DNA from 3 places in the Amycolatopsis ruanii genome. Region 3 is predicted to be linked to each of the others. Evidence: riboswitches for the same ligand, from Rfam matches in the RefSeq annotation. Region 3 holds a riboswitch; each other region holds the start of a gene.

Region 1 (5,600 bases), on a different contig from region 3:
CTGCGGCGCCAAGGCGACCAGCTGACCCCCCGAGCAAGACCATGATGACCCCGGCCGGTGGCCGGGGTCATCTTTTTTTGCGGGTGGCCTGCCGCGAATGCGGAACTCGCGCGCGGGGACGTGGGACTCGCGGACCTGAGCGTGGGACTCGCGCGCGGGAGCGTGGGACTCGCGGTGGTGGGGGTGGGGCGGGCCAGTAGCATCACCAGACGTGACAGCACTGCTCGGACCAGCCGAGATCCGGGGCTTGGCCGCCGAGCTGGACGTCCGTCCCACGAAGAAGCTCGGCCAGAACTTCGTGCACGACCCCAACACCGTCCGCCGCATCGTCGACCTCTCCGGAGTGGGCGACGGCGATCACGTCCTCGAAGTCGGCCCGGGCCTGGGTTCGCTGACGCTCGGCCTTCTGGACTCGGGGGCCACGGTCACCGCCGTCGAGATCGACCCGGTCCTCGGGCAGCGCCTGCCGGTCACCATCACCGAGCGCGCGCCCGAAGCCGTCCCCCGGTTCACCGTCCAGATCCGGGACGCTCTCAAGCTCCGGCGCGCGGACCTGGCCCAGGAGCCCACGCACCTGGTCGCCAACCTGCCCTACAACGTCGCCGTCCCGGTGGTCCTGCACCTGCTCGCCGAGCTGCCCTCGCTGGCGCACGGCCTGGTGATGGTCCAGACCGAGGTCGCCGACCGGATGGCCGCCGGCCCGGGCAGCCGCATCTACGGCGTCCCCAGCGTGAAGCTCGCCTGGTACGGCCCGGCCCGCAAGGTCGCGCCCGTGCCCCGCGCGGTGTTCTGGCCGGTGCCCAACGTGGACTCCGCGCTCGTCGCGTTCGAGCGGTCCGCGGAACCGGTGTCGGACGCGAACCGGGACGAGGTGTTCGCCGTCGTGGACGCCGCCTTCGCCCAGCGCCGGAAGACCCTGCGCGCCGCGCTGGCGTCGTGGGCCGGTTCGGGGGAGCGGGCCGAGGCGATCCTCCGCGCGGCCGGTGTCGATCCGCGCACCCGGGGCGAGCAGCTCGGGGTAAGGGACTTCGCCAGGATCGCGGCGAGCAAGTCCTTACCACCGTTGGTGTGATCTCGCACCTGATCCGCGCCGGGGACTTGCCAAAAAGATGTGAAGTCCGTTCTACTCTTTGAGGTATCCATCCCGAGCGGCTGAGAGACCTGGCTCGCCGAAGCCGCAGCAACCACCCCACCCGGGGCAGGTGCTAACGCCAGGACCGATGGAGGATTCCTGTGTATCGCACGATGCTCACGAGGCGCCGCGTCGTCGACGAATGTCGTCGCACGGTCTGTGCGTGTCGTCGCTGACCGCTTCTGAACCACCACTTTTCCCTGTCTTCGCCTGACCGTCCGCACTGGACGGTCGCCTTGGTGTGCGGTCGGCGCGTTCGCGCCTGTTGTGCTGGAGCCATTCGTGATCACTGTCGAAAACCTGACCAAGTCCTTCCCCGGTGCCGCCAAGCCCGTCCACGCCCTGCGGGACGTGAGCGTCGAGGTGCCCGCCGGCGCCCTGTTCGGCGTCGTCGGCCCGGCCGGCTCCGGCAAGTCCACCCTGACCCGGTGCATCGCCCTGCAGGAGAAGCCCGACCGCGGTGTCGTGCGCCTGGACGGCCTGAACACCACCGGCCTCGACGGGCGGCGGCTGCGTGAGGTGCGCCGCCAGGTCGCGGTGCTGGACGCGCAGCCGGTGCTGCACGCCGAGCGCACCGTGGCCGGCAACGTCGCGGCCCCGCTGGAGCAGCTCGGCCTGGACGGTCCGCAGCGCCGCAGCCGCGTCGGCCGCCTGCTCGACCTGGCCGGCCTGACCCAGCGCGCCGCGCTGCGCCCGAGCGAGCTGACCCCGGGACAGCGCCGCCGCGTCGCGCTGGCGCGATCGCTCGCCGCCGGCCCGGCCGTGCTGCTCGCCGACGACCCGACCGCCGGTGTCGGCGCGGAGGAGACCGGCGGCGTGCTGACCGTCCTCGACCGCGCCCGCGCGGAGCTGGGCGTCACCGTGCTGCTGACCACCCAGGACGGCGCCGCGGTGCGGCGCGTCTGCGACGGGGTCGCGGCGCTGGAGGACGGGCGGCTCGTCGAGCAGGGCACCGTGCTGGAGCTGCTGGCCAACCCGGCGAGCAAGGTCGCGCAGAGCCTGCTGCCCCCGATCGACACGCCGCGCAGCCAGTCGTCGAGCTACGACCGGTCCGTCGACGTCGTGCTGATCGGCTTCGCGGCCGTCGGCGCGCTGCTGCCCGAGGCTTCCGCGCGGTTCGAGGTCGAGCTCGCCACGATCGGCGGCGGCCTGACCCGCGTCGGTGACACCCCGGTGGCCCGCTTCCGGGTCGGCGTCAACGGCAGCCAGGCCGACGCCGCGCTGGCGTGGATCGCCGACCGCGGCGCCTCCGTCGTGCACCCGAAGGAAGGCCCGAAGAGCGTCGTCGCGGCCTGATCCCGCACACGGCAGGAGGGGCGTCCCGTCCGGGACGCCCCTCCGCTCGTCTCACTTGCGGACGAGGACCCCGACCGCGATAGCGCCGAGTGCCACGATCCCCGCGGCCCAGCCGTTCGCCACGGCGTACCCGTGCACGGTCGCCGCGGGCAGGGCCAGCCCGGCGGCCGAGGCGGTCGCGCTCGCGGCGATCGTGTTCAGCGACGCCGTGCCGATCGACGCGCCGACCTGCTGGGAGGTCGTGATGAACGCCGACGCCACCCCGGAGTCCGCCGGCTCCACCCCGGCGGTCGCGATGTTCATGACCGTCGGCATCGCCAGCCCGGCGCCGGCCCCGAGCACCAGCGTCACCGGCAGGATGAGGCTCCAGTAAGACGTGTCGACCGACAACTGGGTCAGCCCGGCGAGCCCGGCCGCCATCAGCAGGAGCCCGATCACCAGCAGCGGGCGCGGCCCGGTCCGCGGGATCAGCCGCCGCGTCAGCAGGGTCGAGACCGTCACGTTGGCCGCCAGGAACGGCAGGAACGCCAGTCCGGCGCCGAGCGCGCCGAAGCCCATGATCGCCTGCAGCTGGTAGGTGACGAACAGGAACATCCCGAACATCCCGAACGCGGCGATCGCGATGGTCAGGAAGCCCGACGAGCGGGTCCGGTCGGCGACGACGTGCAGCGGCAGCAGCGGGTTCCCGACCCGGGCCTGCCGGAACACGAACCCGGCCAGCAGCACCACCGCGGCGGCCAGCGTGCCGAGCACCACCGCCGAACCCCAGCCGCGGCCGGCGGCCTCGGACAGGCCGTAGACGAGGCCGGCGATCCCGGCGCTGCCCAGCACCGCGCTGAACCAGTCCAGCCGCGTCGACCGGTGGCCCGGCACCTTCGGCAGCACGAACCAGCCCGCGACGGCGGCGGCGACGGCGATCGGCAGGTTCACGTACAGGCACCAGCGCCAGGACGCGTACTCGGCCAGCGCGCCACCGGCCACCAAGCCGAGCGCGCCGCCGGACATCATGATCGCGCTGAAGATCCCGAACGCCTTGGCCCGCTCCTTCGCCTCGGTGAACGTGATGGTCAGCAGCGAGAGCGTGGACGGCGCCAGCAGCGCGGCGAAGACCCCCTGGGCCGCGCGGGCGGCGATGAGCAGGCCAGGCCCGGAGGCCATCCCGCCCAGCGCGGAGGCGGCGGCGAAGCCGAGCGCGCCCACGATGAGCGTGTTCTTGCGGCCCAGCCGGTCGGCCAGCCGCCCGCCGAGCAGCAGCAGACCGCCGAAGGCCAGCGTGTAGGCGCTGATCGTCCACTGCCGGGCGACGTCGGACATGCCGAGGTCGGCCTGGGCGGTGGGCAACGCGATGTTGACGATCGTCGTGTCGATGATGACGAGCAGCTGGGCGAGCCCGACGACGGCGAGCGCCAGCCACTTCCTCGAATCCGTGGGCGCCGTCACCGGCGCCGGAGTGGTGGTGGTCATGGTGGAACCCCCTGGTGGAGAACTGGGTTAGACTGAGAGCAACCATTGCTAGTCGGCCGACAAGTAATGGCGCCGACGACACGGTAGGCCCATTGCTAGCCGGTCGTCAAGCAAGTTTGAGAGTTCCTCAGGAAGGACGGTCATGGCGGGGCGGCGGACCGACACGCGCGAGCGCATCCAGCAGATCGCGCTGGACCTGTTCGTCGAGCAGGGCTACGAGAAGACGTCGTTGCGGGAGATCGCGGAGGCGCTGGGCGTCACCAAGGCCGCGCTCTACTACCACTTCCGCACGAAAGAGGACATCGTCCACAGCCTGATCGAGGACATCGGCACCTCGCTCGACGAGATCATCGAGTGGGCGCGGGCGCAGGACGACCACGCGCGGGCCCGCGAGGAGCTGCTGCGCCGGCTCTCCGCGCTGATCCAGGGCCGGTTCGGGCCGATCATGCGGTTCATGCAGGACAACCAGCCCGCGCTCAAGGAGCTGCACGCCGGGCACGTCCTGGCCAAGCGGATGAAGGAGCTGTTCACCTTCCTCGTCCCGGCCGACGCCGCCCCCGAGGACCAGCTGCGCGCGCGGCTGGCGCTGATCGCGCTGATGGTCGGCAACAGCCCGCAGTTCCTGGACGAGAACCCGTCGCCGGAGTCGGCCGAGGTGGCGTTGCGCGTCGCACTGGAGCTTGCCTCTCCGCGCTCTCCGGGGGGCACGTAGGCTTGACTGGTGCTCGCCGTCGTACCGCCACCTGTCACCGTCAGGGTGCCCTCCAAGATCAACCTGCACCTGTCGGTCGGCGACCTGCGCCCGGACGGTTTCCACGATCTGACGACCGTCTTCCACGCGCTTTCGCTGACCGACGAGGTCACCGTCGCGCTGGCCGAGGAGCCGGGCGTCGAGGTCTACGGCGAGGGTGAGCAGGTCGTGCCCACCGGCGCCAGCAACCTCGCCTGGCGCGCGGTCGAGGCGCTGGCCGCGCACGTCGGCAAGACCGACGGCGCGTCGAACGTCCGGGTGGTCCTCCGCAAGGGGATCCCCGTCGCGGGGGGTATGGCGGGCGGCAGCGCCGACGCCGCGGGCACGCTGGTCGCGCTCGCGTCGCTGTGGAAGCTGGACATCGGGCGCGACGAGCTGGCCGGGATCGCCGCGAAGCTCGGCTCGGATGTGCCGTTCGGGCTCTACGGCGGCACCGCGCTGGGCACCGGCCGCGGTGAGCAGCTGGTCCCGGTGCTGTCCCGGCACACCTTCCACTGGGTGCTCGCGTTCGACCAGCGCGGGCTGTCCACCGAGCGCGTCTACCAGGAGCTGGACCGGCTCCGCGAGACCGGCAACCCGCCGCGCGTGGGCTCGCACGCGCCGGTCGTCGAGGCGCTGGCCTCCGGCGACCCGCGTCAGCTGGCCCTGCTGCTCGGCAACGACCTGCAGGCCGCCGCGGTGTCGCTGCGGCCCGGCCTGCGCCGCACGCTGCGTGCCGGGGTGAACGCCGGTGCGCTGGCCGGCACCGTCTCCGGTTCCGGCCCGACATGCGCGTTCCTGTGCGCCGACGCGGAATCCGCCCTCGAGGTCGCGGCCGAGCTGGCCGGGGCCGGGGTGTGCCGGACGGTCCGGGTCGCGCACGGCCCGGTGCCGGGCGCGCGGCTCGTTGGCGGCGACGAACACCGACCCACTCCTCCGCAGGTGCACGCGTAGTGGCAAATCTGATCAACCTCGAGG
Region 2 (5,600 bases), on a different contig from region 3:
CGTGGTGCTGCTGATCAGGCTGCGTCCGGGCCGGTCACGCTGGTGGACGGGCGCGGCTGCGCTGCTCGTGGCCGGTCTCCTGCTGGCCGGGCCGCTCGGGCTCCGCCTGAGCCGGGCGGAGCACGATCCGCTCCGCGGCCTCGCGCAGCGCGGAACCGAGGTGACCCTGCACGTGCTGGTGACGGAACGCCCGAAACCGGTGCGTTCGGCCGGGTACGCCGATCAGCAGGCTGGGCCGAGGTCGGTGGTGATCGCGGCTGAGGTCCTGCACGCGGAACACGGCGCGCAGCCGGTGGTCTCGTCCGGGCGGGTCGCGCTCCTCGCGCCGTTCGCGCCGTGGAGCGAGGTCATCCCGGGTCAGGAGATCACCGCGAGCGGTGAGCTGGCCCCGCCCCGGGACGCCGACCTGACCGTCGCCGCGATCTACGTGCGCGGTCCGCCCGCGGCGGCCACGGAGGCTCCGTGGTGGCAGCGCGCCGCCGAGTCGCTGCGCGAGGCGCTCCGGCAAGCGTGTGCGGTCCTGCCCGAGGAGCAGGCCGGTCTGGTGCCGGGCCTCGTGGTGGGCGACACGAGCGGGCTGTCCGAACGGCTCGACCGCGAGTTCACCGACGCCGGGCTGACGCACCTCATGGCCGTCAGCGGGTCCAACGTCGCGATCGTGTGCGGTGCCGTCCTCCTGCTGTTGCGGCTGCTGCGGGCGGGGCCACGGCTGTCGGCGGCACTGTCCGGGCTGGCGCTGGCCGGGTTCGTGGTCCTGGCGGGCGCGGAGCCGAGCGTTCTGCGGGCCGGGGTCATGGGCGGGATCGCCCTCCTGGCGCTGGCGTTGGGGCGGGAGCGATCGGTCGTGCCCGCGCTGGCCGCGGCGACGTGCGTCCTCGTGGCGTGGGATCCCGCGATGGCCGTGAGCTTCGGCTTCGCGCTCTCGGTGATCGCGACGGCCGGGCTGGTGCTCCTGGCGCCGCGGTGGGCGGAAGCCCTCCAGCGTCGCCGGGTGCCGCCGGGTTTCGCGGAGGGGCTGGCGGTGCCGGCGGCGGCGTTCGTGGTGACCGCGCCCGTCGTGGCCGGGATGGCCGGGCAGCTGAGCCTGGTCAGCGTGGCGGCGAACGTGCTGGCCGCGCCGGTGGTCGCTCCGGCGACGGTGTTCGGGGTGCTCGCGACGGTCGTCGCCACCGCGTGGCCCGCCGGTGGCGAGATGGTCGTCCGGCTGGCCGGGCCGGAGGCGGGCTGGCTGATCGTCGTCGCGCGGCGGGCGTCGGAAGTGCCCGGGGCGGTGCTGGCGTGGCCCAGCGGCTGGTGGGGCGGGTTCCTCGCGCTGGTGGTCGCCGTCGCCGTGGTGCTGGCGCTGCGCCGGCGGCGGCTGCGGGTGTTGCTGGCGCTGGTGCTGGCCGGGGTGCTGCTGGTCGTCCTGCCGGGCAGGGTGATCGCGCCCGGCTGGCCGCCGCCGGGCTGGGCGGTCGTCGCCTGCGATGTCGGTCAGGGCGACAGCCTCGTGCTGGCCACCGGTGAGCCCGGTCGGGCGGTCGTGGTGGACGCCGGGCCAGAGCCGGGGCCGGCCGACCGGTGCCTGGACCGGCTGGGCGTCGAGCGGGTGCCCTTGGTGGTGCTGAGCCACCTGCACGCCGACCACATCGGCGGGCTCGACTCGGTGTTCGAGGGGCGGTCGGTGGGGGCCATCGCGGTGGGACCGGGGCGGCAGCCGGACTGGGCGTGGCGTCAGGCCGGCCGGATCGCCGCCAGGCACGGGGTTCCGCTGCTCGAACTGGACCTCGGTCGACGGCTCGAGTGGCCTGCGCTGGACCTGGAGGTGCTCGGTCCCCGGTACGTGCCGGAAGGAGAGGACGACGACGGAACACAGATCAACAACGGCTCGGTCGTGCTACGGGCTCACACGGCGGCGGGCGGCGTGCTGCTGACCGGTGATGTGGAACTGGCCGCGCAGGCCGACCTGGTGGCTGCCGGAACGGATCTGCACGCGGAGATCCTGAAGGTGCCCCACCACGGCAGCAGGTTCTCGCTGCCCCAGTTCCTGGCCGCGGTGTCCGCGCGGCTGGCGCTGGTGAGCGTCGGTTTGGGCAACCGCTACGGCCACCCGAACCGCACGACACTCGACACCCTGACCGCGGACGGCGCGCTCGTCGCCCGCACGGACACCGACGGCGACACCGCGGTGATCCCCGATCAGACCGGTCCGGCGCTGGTGCGCCGGGGGAAGTGAGGTGGAACCTTGATTACAGACCCAGCGCCTCGTGCACGGCCGCCGCCGACGGCGGCACGGTCGCCTTGGGGCCGACCTCGTTCTCGATCGCGTCCAGGGTCTTCAGGCCGTCACCGGTGATGAGAAGGACGGTCTCGGCGTCCGGGTCGATCTTGCCGGCCTCGATGAGCTTCTTCGCCGTCGCGACGGTGACACCACCGGCGGTCTCGGTGAAGATGCCCTCGGTGCGGGCCAGCAGGCGGATGCCCTCGACGACCTCTGCGTCGGTCACGTCCTCGATCGCGCCGCCGGTGCGGCGGACCGTGTCGAGCACGTAGGGGCCGTCGGCCGGGTTGCCGATCGCCAGCGAGCGGGCGATCGTGTCCGGCTTGACCGGCTGGACGACGTCGTGGCCGTTGCGGAAGGCCGCGGAGACCGGCGAGCAGCCGGCCGCCTGGGCACCGAAGACCTTGTACGGGGTGTCGTCGACCAGGCCGAGCTTGGCGAACTCGCGGAAGCCCTTGTCCACCTTGGTCAGCTGCGAGCCCGAGGCGATCGGCACGACGATCTGCTCGGGGATCCGCCAGCCGAGCTGCTCGGCGACCTCGTAGGCGAGCGTCTTCGAGCCCTCCGAGTAGTAGGGGCGCACGTTGACGTTCACGAACGCCCAGTTCTCGTGCTCGGCGGCCAGCTCGGTGGCCAGGCGGTTGACGTCGTCGTAGTTGCCGTCGACGGCGATGAGGTTGCCGTCGTAGACCGCGGTGGTCAGCACCTTGGCGCGCTCGAGCGAGGACGGGATCAGCACCACGGACTGCCAGCCGGCGCGGGCGGCTGCCGCGGCGACGGCGTTGGCCAGGTTGCCGGTGGACGGGCAGGCCAGGGTGTCGAATCCGAACTCGCGAGCCGCGGCCAGGGCGACGGCGACGACGCGGTCCTTGAACGAGTGGGTGGGGTTGCCGGTGTCGTCCTTGACCCACAGGCTCTTCACGCCGAGAGCCTTGGCGAGCCGGTCGGCCTTCACCAGCCTGGTACACCCGGGCTCGGTGTTCGGGATCTCCTCGACGTTCGAGGGCACCGGGAGGAGCTTCTTGTAGCGCCAGATGTTGCGCGGGCCGGCCTGGATGTCCTCGCGGCGCACACGGCCGAAGTCGTAGGCGACCTCGAGCGGGGAGAAGTCCTCGGCGGAGACGAACTCCGGGGCGAGCGGCTGGCGGTGACCCTCTTCCTTGGAGACCAGTTCCACGGCCGGACCGAGGTCGACGGTGCCGCGGGTGGTGGTCGAATCGAGGGCTGCAGTCATCGCGAGGTTCCTTTCCTCATCTGTCCCGCTGACGCGGGCCGGAATTGGCACCGTGATCGTCAGCTACCTCGCGGAATCGAGATGACAGGCTGACGCCGGTTGCCGGGGCTTCGTCGGGCCGTTCCCTCTGCCCCTCTGGATGAGCGGTATTCGATTGTGGTGGCTCACGCGCTCGCGCGATGCCTGGTTGACAACATACGGCACATCGCTCGGACCACGCCATGCCCCTGCGGGTTTCATCACGCTCGGGAGCTGTCGGTGGTCCGTGGGAGGATCTGAACCGTGACCGCGCCGGCAACCACCTCCGCCCCCCTGCAGCTCGTGCTCGGCGAAGAGGAGCTGCTCGTCGAGCGCGCCGTCCGGGGCGCTCTCGGTCAGGCCCGCCGGGAGGACCCAACGGCCGAGATGACCAAGGTCCGCGTGCCCGATCTCACACCGCCCGCCCTCGCCGAGCTGGTCAGCCCGTCGCTGTTCAGCGAGGGGCGGGTCATCGTGCTGGAGGGCGCGCAGGACATCGGCCAGGAGCTGGCCGATGCGGTGCTGGCCTACGCGAAGATGCCGGCCGACGGGGTCGTCCTCGTCGTCGTGCACACCGGGGGCGGACGCAGCAAGGCGGCCAAGTCCCTGCCCGCGGCGCTGCGCAAGGCCGGTGCGCAGGTCACCGAGTGCCCGAAGATCACCCGGCCGGCGGATCGCGAGTCGTTCGTCCGCAACGAGGTCCGGCAGGCCGGTGGGAAGATCGACCCGGCGGGTGTCGCGGCGCTGATCGACGCCGTCGGATCCGACCTGCGGACGGCGGCCGCGGCCGCGTCGCAGCTGGTGGCGGACTCCGGCGGGCGGGTCGACGAGGAGGCCGTGCGCCGCTACCACCGCGGCCGAGCGGACGTAACCGGCTTCGCCGTGGCGGAGAAGGCCGTCGCGGGGGAGCGCGGCGCGGCGCTGGAGGCGATGCGGTGGGCGCTGCAGATCGGCGTGGCGCACGTCCTGATCGCCGACGCCCTCGCCGACGCGGTGCGCACCATCGCGCGGGTGTCGTCGGCGGGGCGCGGCAACCCGAACCAGATGGCCGGTGAGCTGGGCATGCCGCCGTGGAAGATCCGCAAGGCGCAGGGACAGTCCCGCGGGTGGACACAGGCCGGCCTCGCCGAGGCGATGGCGGTGGTGGCGAGGGTGAACGCCGAGGTCAAGGGCCAGGCCGCGGACCCGGCCTACGCGCTGGAGCGGGCAGTCCTGGAACTCGCCGCCGCCCGCGACAAGCGCTGAGCCCGGCTGGCGGACCCGGAACAGCGCCGGGGCGGGCGCTGTGGGGTTGGGGGTTGCTGGTGAGCGCCTGGGCCGGGAGTCACCGCTGCTGGTGCAGTCATGAACCGACGCCGGCTGCGCAGCCGGAGGGCGGCTGCCGTGACCGGGGTGCCGTGGGCGGTCCCGCGTCGATCGCATCGGGGGAAGTGGCAGCCTTGTCAGCCCGCGGGAACGGCGAAGGGGCGGGCACCCTGCCGGATGCCCGCCCCTTCGCTGGAGATCAAGCTCCGAGCTGGTTGACGCGCTTGGCCATCGCCGACTTCTTGTTGGCGGCCTGGTTCGCGTGGATGACGCCCTTGCTGGCGGCCTTGTCCAGGGCGCGAGCGGCAACCTGCTGCAGCTCGACGGCCTTGGCCTTGTCGCCCGACTCGGCGGCCTCGCGGAACTTGCGGATCGCGGTCTTCACCGAGGACTTGACCGACTGGTTGCGCTGGCGCGCCTTCTCGTTGGTCTTGATGCGCTTGATCTGGGACTTGATGTTGGCCATGAAGGCGCTCCTTCGATCTGTCGGTGGGTTCGCTGCCGCGCTGTACCGGCCCCGGCGTGCGGGTTTCCTCCCTGGCGGAATGCCACACGGCAACGACCGTCAAGGTTAGCAGGGCGCTACGGTGTCACTCGCACTGGCTGGGAGGGGCAGGTGAACGGCACGGCGCTCGGGCTCGTACTCCTGGCTGCCGTCGTGCACGCCGGGTGGAACCTCGCGGCCAAACGGGTCGCCGCCGGGGCCCGGTTCGTCTTCCTCTACTACACCGTCTCGGCGGTGGTCTGCGCCCCGGTCGCGGTCGTCGCACTCGTGGCCGAGGG
Region 3 (5,600 bases):
GGCCACACGTCACCGTCGGGCGCGAACAGCGACACGAAGTCCACGACGTGACCGCGCAGGACACCGGGCGCGCGGAACACGCGGTCGACGAGGTTGCCGAGCGCGCCGGCCAGGATGAGCCCGAGGCCGATCGCCCAGCCGGCCGAGCGCAGCCGCTTGGCGAACCAGATCAGCGCGACGACCACCCCGAACGCGACGATCGCGAACACCCAGGTCATGCCGGTGACGCCCAGGCCGAAGGCGGCGAAGGGGTTGCGGATGAGCTGCAGGTAGACGAGCCCGCCGAGCACCCGGACCGGCTCGTGCCCCTCCAGGGTCGCCACGACGACCGACTTGGTCACGACGTCCACCGCGAACACGACGATCGCGATCACGGCCAGCAGCAGGGCGCGCCGCCGGGGCGGGGGCGCCGGCTGCTCGTCCGGCACGGTGTCCGGGTCCGGGGAGGGCTGGGGGTCACTGCTCACCCCGCCATTGTCCACGCCTGCCGGGAGGGCCCCCGGCGCAGGCCGGGAAACGCCCGGAACCGCCCACACCGCTCAGGCCAGAAACCCCGGCAACGGCCGCGGATCCGGGCACGGCGCCCACCGGCCCTCCACCACCCCGTAGGTCCACCGGGCGCCGCGGGCGACGATCTGCCGAAGCGCGGTCACCAGCCGGTCGATGTGCTCGGCCGTGGTGCCCAGCCCGAGGCTCACCCGCAGCGCCTGCTGCCCCTCCCCGCCGGTGCGCTCCACCAGCCGCCGCACCGCGATGTGCGCGCAGAACGCGCCGTCGCGCACGCCGATGCCGTACTCGGCCGACAGGACCGCCGCCACCCAGCCCGGCTCGAACCCGTCGAGCACGAAACTCACCGTGCCGACCCGCTCGGCCGCGCCGTCGAACAGCCGCAGCTCCGCCAGGTCCGGCACCGCCGCCAGCCCCCGCGTCAGCCGCTCCAGCAGCTCCCGCTCGTGCGCCACCACCGCGTCCCACGACCCGGCCAGCTCCTCGCACGCCACACCGAGCGCGTACACGCCCACGGTGTTGGGCGAACCGGCCTCGTGCCGCTCGACCCCGCTCTGCCACGCCACCCCGAGACCGTCGCCGTCGCGGCGCACGGACTTCGTCGCCCCGCCGCCGGCCAGGTACGGGTCCGCCGCGCGCAGCCAGTCGCCCCGCCCGATCAGCGCGCCCGCCCCGAACGGCGCGTACAGCTTGTGCCCGGACAGCACGACGTAGTCCACGTCCAGCTCCCGCACCGAGATCGGCCGGTGCGGAGCCAGCTGCGCGCCGTCCAGGGCGACGCGCGCGCCGTGCCGCCGGGCCACCGCCGCGATCTCGGCCACCGGCAGCAGCTCGCCGGTCACGTTCGACGCGCCGGTCACGACCACCAGCCGCGGCCCCTCCGGGCACTCCGCCAGCGCACTGTCCACAGCGGACACCGCGGCCAGGCGCGTGTTCGGCAGCGGGATCCGGCGCACGTTCGGGCCGCGCCACGGCAGCAGCGCCGCGTGGTGCTCGGTGTCGAACAGCACCACCGACGTGTGCCGGGGCAGGCTGCGGGCCAGCAGGTTCAGCGCGTCCGTGGTGTTGCGGGTGAACACGACCGCGTCCGAGGACCGCGCGCCGACGAACCGGCGCAGCACGTCACGGGTCCGCTCGTAGACCTTTGTGGACACCTGCGAGGCGAACCCCGCGCCGCGGTGCACGCTGGCGTAGTGGGGCAGGAACTCGTCCACCGCGCGCCGCACGGACTCCAGGCACGGGGCGCTGGCCGCGTGGTCGAGGTTGGCGTAGTCCAGCTCCCCGCCGGTGACCAGCGGAACGGCCGCGGCTGCGGTGACGGCGGGGGTGGTGACGCGATCGAGAGCGAGAGTCATCGGAACGGCTCCTCGGGTCCGGGGACCCGCACCGGGGTCCGCGCTTGCCCGCCGCACCTCGCGACGAGCCAGGTCCTCACCCGGGGCACCCCACCGCGGAAGGAGGGTTGCCGGCCAGCGAGCCGGGGCTTGGCGCTGGCACTCATGACCTACGCCGACACAGTAACCGATCGTCCCCGCGGCGCGCCAGCGGGTCTCACGTGCCGGACTCGCCCTTCCAGCGCGCCAGCGGCCCGGCCCGGTCCACCGCGCGGATGCGCCGCTCGGCCGCCTCCCGCGCGGACTCGGTGCTCACGATCAGGATCTGGTCCCCGCGCTGCAGCCGGTCGGTGCGCTGCGGGGTGAAGCTGCGGCCGTCGCGGACGATCAGGCTCAGCGACGCCCCGGACGGCAGCCGCAGCTCGGACAGGTACACGCCGTGCAGGCGGGAGCCGGGCTGGATCTTGACCTGGAGCAGCTCGGCCTGCAGCTCGTCCAGCGGCGCGGCGTCGACCTGGACCTCCTTCGGCTCCGCGTCCCCGGGCAGCCGGAGGATCCGCGCGAGGCGGCCCAGCGTCAGCCCCTGGACGAGGGTGAGCACGATCACGAGCACGAACACGGCGTCGACGAGCCGTTGCGCACCGGCCATCTGCTCGGACAGCGGGATCATCGCCAGCACGATCGGCACCGCGCCGCGCAGCCCCGCCCAGGACAGGAACACCTGCTCGCGCAGCGGAACGCGGAACGGCAGCTGCGTGACGAGCACCGACACCGGGCGCGCGAGCAGCAGCAGGACCGCGGCGGCGATCAGGCCGGGCACGATCGACTCCAGCAGCCGCCCGGGTGAGGCGAACAGGCCCAGCAGCACGAACAGCCCGATCTGGGCGAGCCAGCCGAGACCCTCCGCGAAGGACACCGTGTCGGACCGGTGCGGCAGCCGGGCGTTGCCGAGCACCACCGCGGCGACGTAGGTGGCCAGCAGCCCGGACGCGTGCAGCAGCTGCCCGGACGAGTAGGCCACCACGCACACCGCGACCGTCGCGAGTGGATAGAGACCGGTGGCGGGCAGCGCCGAGCGCCGCAGGGCCCAGGCCCCGGCGAAGCCGAGCACCAGGCCGAGCGCCAGGCCCGCGCCCAGTTCGTAGACCACCAGCAGCGGCAGCGACCAGTCCACCAGGGTGCCCTGGGCCAGCACGACGACCGCGATGTAGGCCGGCGCGTCGTTGATGCCGGATTCCAGTTCGAGGGCGCCCACCAGTCGTTTCGGCAGGCCCGCGCTGCGCAGCACGGAGAACACCGCGGCCGAGTCGGTGGGGGCCAGCACCGCGCCCCACAGCAGGGCGGTCCGCCAGTCCAGGCCGAGCAGCCAGTGCAGGGCGGGCCCGGTGATCGCGATGCTCAGCCCGACCGCCACTGTGGACAGTGCCACTCCCTGGCCCAGCGCGGGTTTCACCGCCGACCAGCGGGTGGTCAGGCCACCCTCGGTGAGGATCATGACCAGGGCGGCCAGGCCCAGCGCCTGGGTGAGGAACGGGTCGGAGAACTGGATGCCGAACCCGGCTTCGCCGAGCAGCACGCCGATCGCGAGGTACAGCAGCAGCGACGGCAGGCCCAGGCGGGTGGAGAAGCGGACCGCGAGGACGGCGGCCAGCAGGACGGCCGAGCCCAGCCCCAGCACGACCGGCAGCTCGCCCACCCGCACCTCCCCTGCCCGGTTTCTCCGGCTCTCAGAATAGGGAGGCCAGGCGCTCTGCCGCGCCCGGTGGGTCCCCCGGCAGCGCGACGAGCTCGTCACGCTGCCGTTCCCCTTGCCGGGCAACGAGATCACGGACACGCACGCGGAGTACCGGGGCGAGCACCGTCCGCCGCGCCGCCGACGGCAGGTGCGCAGCCGGTCACGAGGAGTACCCGGCCGCGACTCCCAGACTCGGCTCCCAGCGAAGGCCACGCGAGGCGAGGGCCGGGCCGCCGACAAGCCACACCTCACCCAGTCCCCGGGCGCTCGGCCGGTAATTCCACCCCCAGGCGCGCCAGGGGCTCCGCCGCGGCGGGCGTCACCCGCACCGCGCGGTCCGGGCGCCGCTCGAACCAGCCCTGCTCGACTCCGTGCGTGAACAGCGCCGCCGGGAGCGCGCCGCCCAGGTGGTCGCGGCGTTCGGTCCAGTCCAGGCACGCTCGCAGCAGCGGGCGCCGCCCCGTGGGGATCCGCACCCCCAGCTCACCGAGCACCTCGCGGCCGCGCGCGGTCAGCGCCAGCCCGGCACGCTCCGTGATCAGCCCGGTCCCGATCATGCCGTCCCGCAGGGCCACCCCGGCGGCCCCGGCCAGGTGGTCGTAGCAGGTGCGCGCGAACGCCAGCCGCCGGGCGCGCAGGGACCCGCGCAGGCCCGAGGTGGACCGGTGCTCGGCGTGCTGCGCCAGGTGCTCGATCAGCTCGGCCACCCGCGGGTCGGCGATCCGCACGTAGGAGTGCCGCCCCTGCTTCACGCCCGCGACGAACCCGGCCTCCCGCAGGCGGCTGACGTGCTCGCTCGCCGTCGACGGGGCGATCCCCGCCGCGCGGGCCAGCTCACCGACCGTCCACGCGCGGCCGTCGAGCAGCGCCAGGCACATCGCCGCCCGGCTCGGGTCGGCGAGCACCGCGGCCACCTCGGCCAGCGCGATCGTCTCCACACCGGCCACCGTAGCCACCGGACGCATCGGCCCGGGCCGAAACGTCAGCCCAGCGCGCCCAGGAACACCGACGACACGGTCACCGCCGGCTTCGACGAATCCGACCCGAGCAGCAGCACCGCGAACGCCACGTCGTCGCGGTACCCGGCGAACCACCCGTTGGACCGGCTGCCGTCGCCGAACTGCGCCGTGCCCGTCTTGCCGTACACGGCGCCGTTGCCCCGCAGCCCGGTCGCGGTGCCGCCGGTGACCACCTCACGCATCATCGTCCGCAGCGCGGCGATCACGTCCCGGGACGGCGCCCGGTAGCCGGTGTTCACCGTGGTCTCCAGCTCCTGCCACAGCCGCGGCGTCACCTCGTCGCCGCGCGCGACGGTCGCCGCCATCAGCGCCAGGCCGAACGGGCTGGCCTGCACCGTGCCCTGCCCGATCGCCGACTCGACCTGCTCCGCCCCGCTCGTGCTGGGCACGACCTTGCCGGCCTCGGTGGTGATGCCGGGGATGGTGAAGTCGGCGTTGAGGCCGAACCCGCTCGCCGCGTCGGCCAGCGCGTCGGCCGGCAACGTCGAGGCGAGCTGGGCGAACGTGGTGTTGCACGAGTGCGCGAACGCCGAGTGCAGCGGCAGCGGCGGGAAGGAGAACTGGTCGTCGTTGGGAATCGTGCGCTGCCCGATGCGCGCGGTCGCCGGGCAGTCGGCGATCGTGTCCGCGGTGGCCGTGCCGGACTCCAGCAGCGCCGCCGCCGTGGCGATCTTGAACGTCGACCCCGGCGCGTACAGGCCGTTCAGCGCCTTCGGCTCGGCCCCGGCCGCCGCGTTCTGCGCCACCGCGAGCAGGTCACCGGTGGAGGGCTGGATCGCCACCAGCATCGCCGGGCCCGCCGCCGAGTCGACCGCCCGCTGCGCCGCCGCCTGCGTGGGCAGGCTCAGCGTCGTGGTCAGCGGCGCCACCTCGACCTCGCCCTGGCCGAACAGCGTCTCCTGCACCGCGCCGTCGAGGTCGGTGCTCACCACCGACCAGCCGTCCTGCGACCGCTCGGACACCGTCCGCTGCATCGCCGGCACCAGCAGCGGCGCCACGCCCGGC

What was found. A riboswitch is a leader RNA that binds a small molecule or an ion and turns the genes downstream of it on or off. The one in region 3 is predicted to bind S-adenosylmethionine.
Region 1: linked by a shared signal. The riboswitch ahead of D0D28_RS01505 (methionine ABC transporter ATP-binding protein) and the one ahead of D0D28_RS21705 (aminotransferase class V-fold PLP-dependent enzyme) in region 3 are both predicted to bind S-adenosylmethionine.
Region 2: linked by a shared signal. The riboswitch ahead of thrC (threonine synthase) and the one ahead of D0D28_RS21705 (aminotransferase class V-fold PLP-dependent enzyme) in region 3 are both predicted to bind S-adenosylmethionine.

What each region holds. Positions count from the first base shown of each region.
Region 1 is NZ_PQHY01000002.1:82,016-87,615, forward strand. Features, by position in the region: gene D0D28_RS01495 (resuscitation-promoting factor) at 1-25, shown strand, start outside; gene rsmA (16S rRNA (adenine(1518)-N(6)/adenine(1519)-N(6))-dimethyltransferase RsmA) at 212-1,072, shown strand; SAM riboswitch class I at 1,137-1,227, shown strand; gene D0D28_RS01505 (methionine ABC transporter ATP-binding protein) at 1,415-2,428, shown strand; gene D0D28_RS01510 (MFS transporter) at 2,480-3,892, opposite strand; gene D0D28_RS01515 (TetR/AcrR family transcriptional regulator) at 4,035-4,604, shown strand; gene D0D28_RS01520 (4-(cytidine 5'-diphospho)-2-C-methyl-D-erythritol kinase) at 4,614-5,576, shown strand; gene D0D28_RS01525 (ABC-F family ATP-binding cassette domain-containing protein) at 5,576-5,600, shown strand, end outside.
Region 2 is NZ_PQHY01000089.1:1,295-6,894, reverse strand. Features, by position in the region: gene D0D28_RS30880 (ComEC/Rec2 family competence protein) at 1-2,215, shown strand, start outside; gene thrC (threonine synthase) at 2,229-3,494, opposite strand; SAM riboswitch class I at 3,508-3,640, opposite strand; gene holA (DNA polymerase III subunit delta) at 3,777-4,757, shown strand; gene rpsT (30S ribosomal protein S20) at 5,017-5,283, opposite strand; gene D0D28_RS30860 (EamA family transporter) at 5,434-5,600, shown strand, end outside.
Region 3 is NZ_PQHY01000042.1:22,472-28,071, forward strand. Features, by position in the region: gene lspA (signal peptidase II) at 1-467, opposite strand, end outside; gene D0D28_RS21705 (aminotransferase class V-fold PLP-dependent enzyme) at 540-1,862, opposite strand; SAM riboswitch class IV at 1,898-2,012, opposite strand; gene D0D28_RS21710 (potassium/proton antiporter) at 2,059-3,537, opposite strand; gene D0D28_RS21715 (ArsR/SmtB family transcription factor) at 3,825-4,514, opposite strand; gene D0D28_RS21720 (penicillin-binding transpeptidase domain-containing protein) at 4,559-5,600, opposite strand, start outside.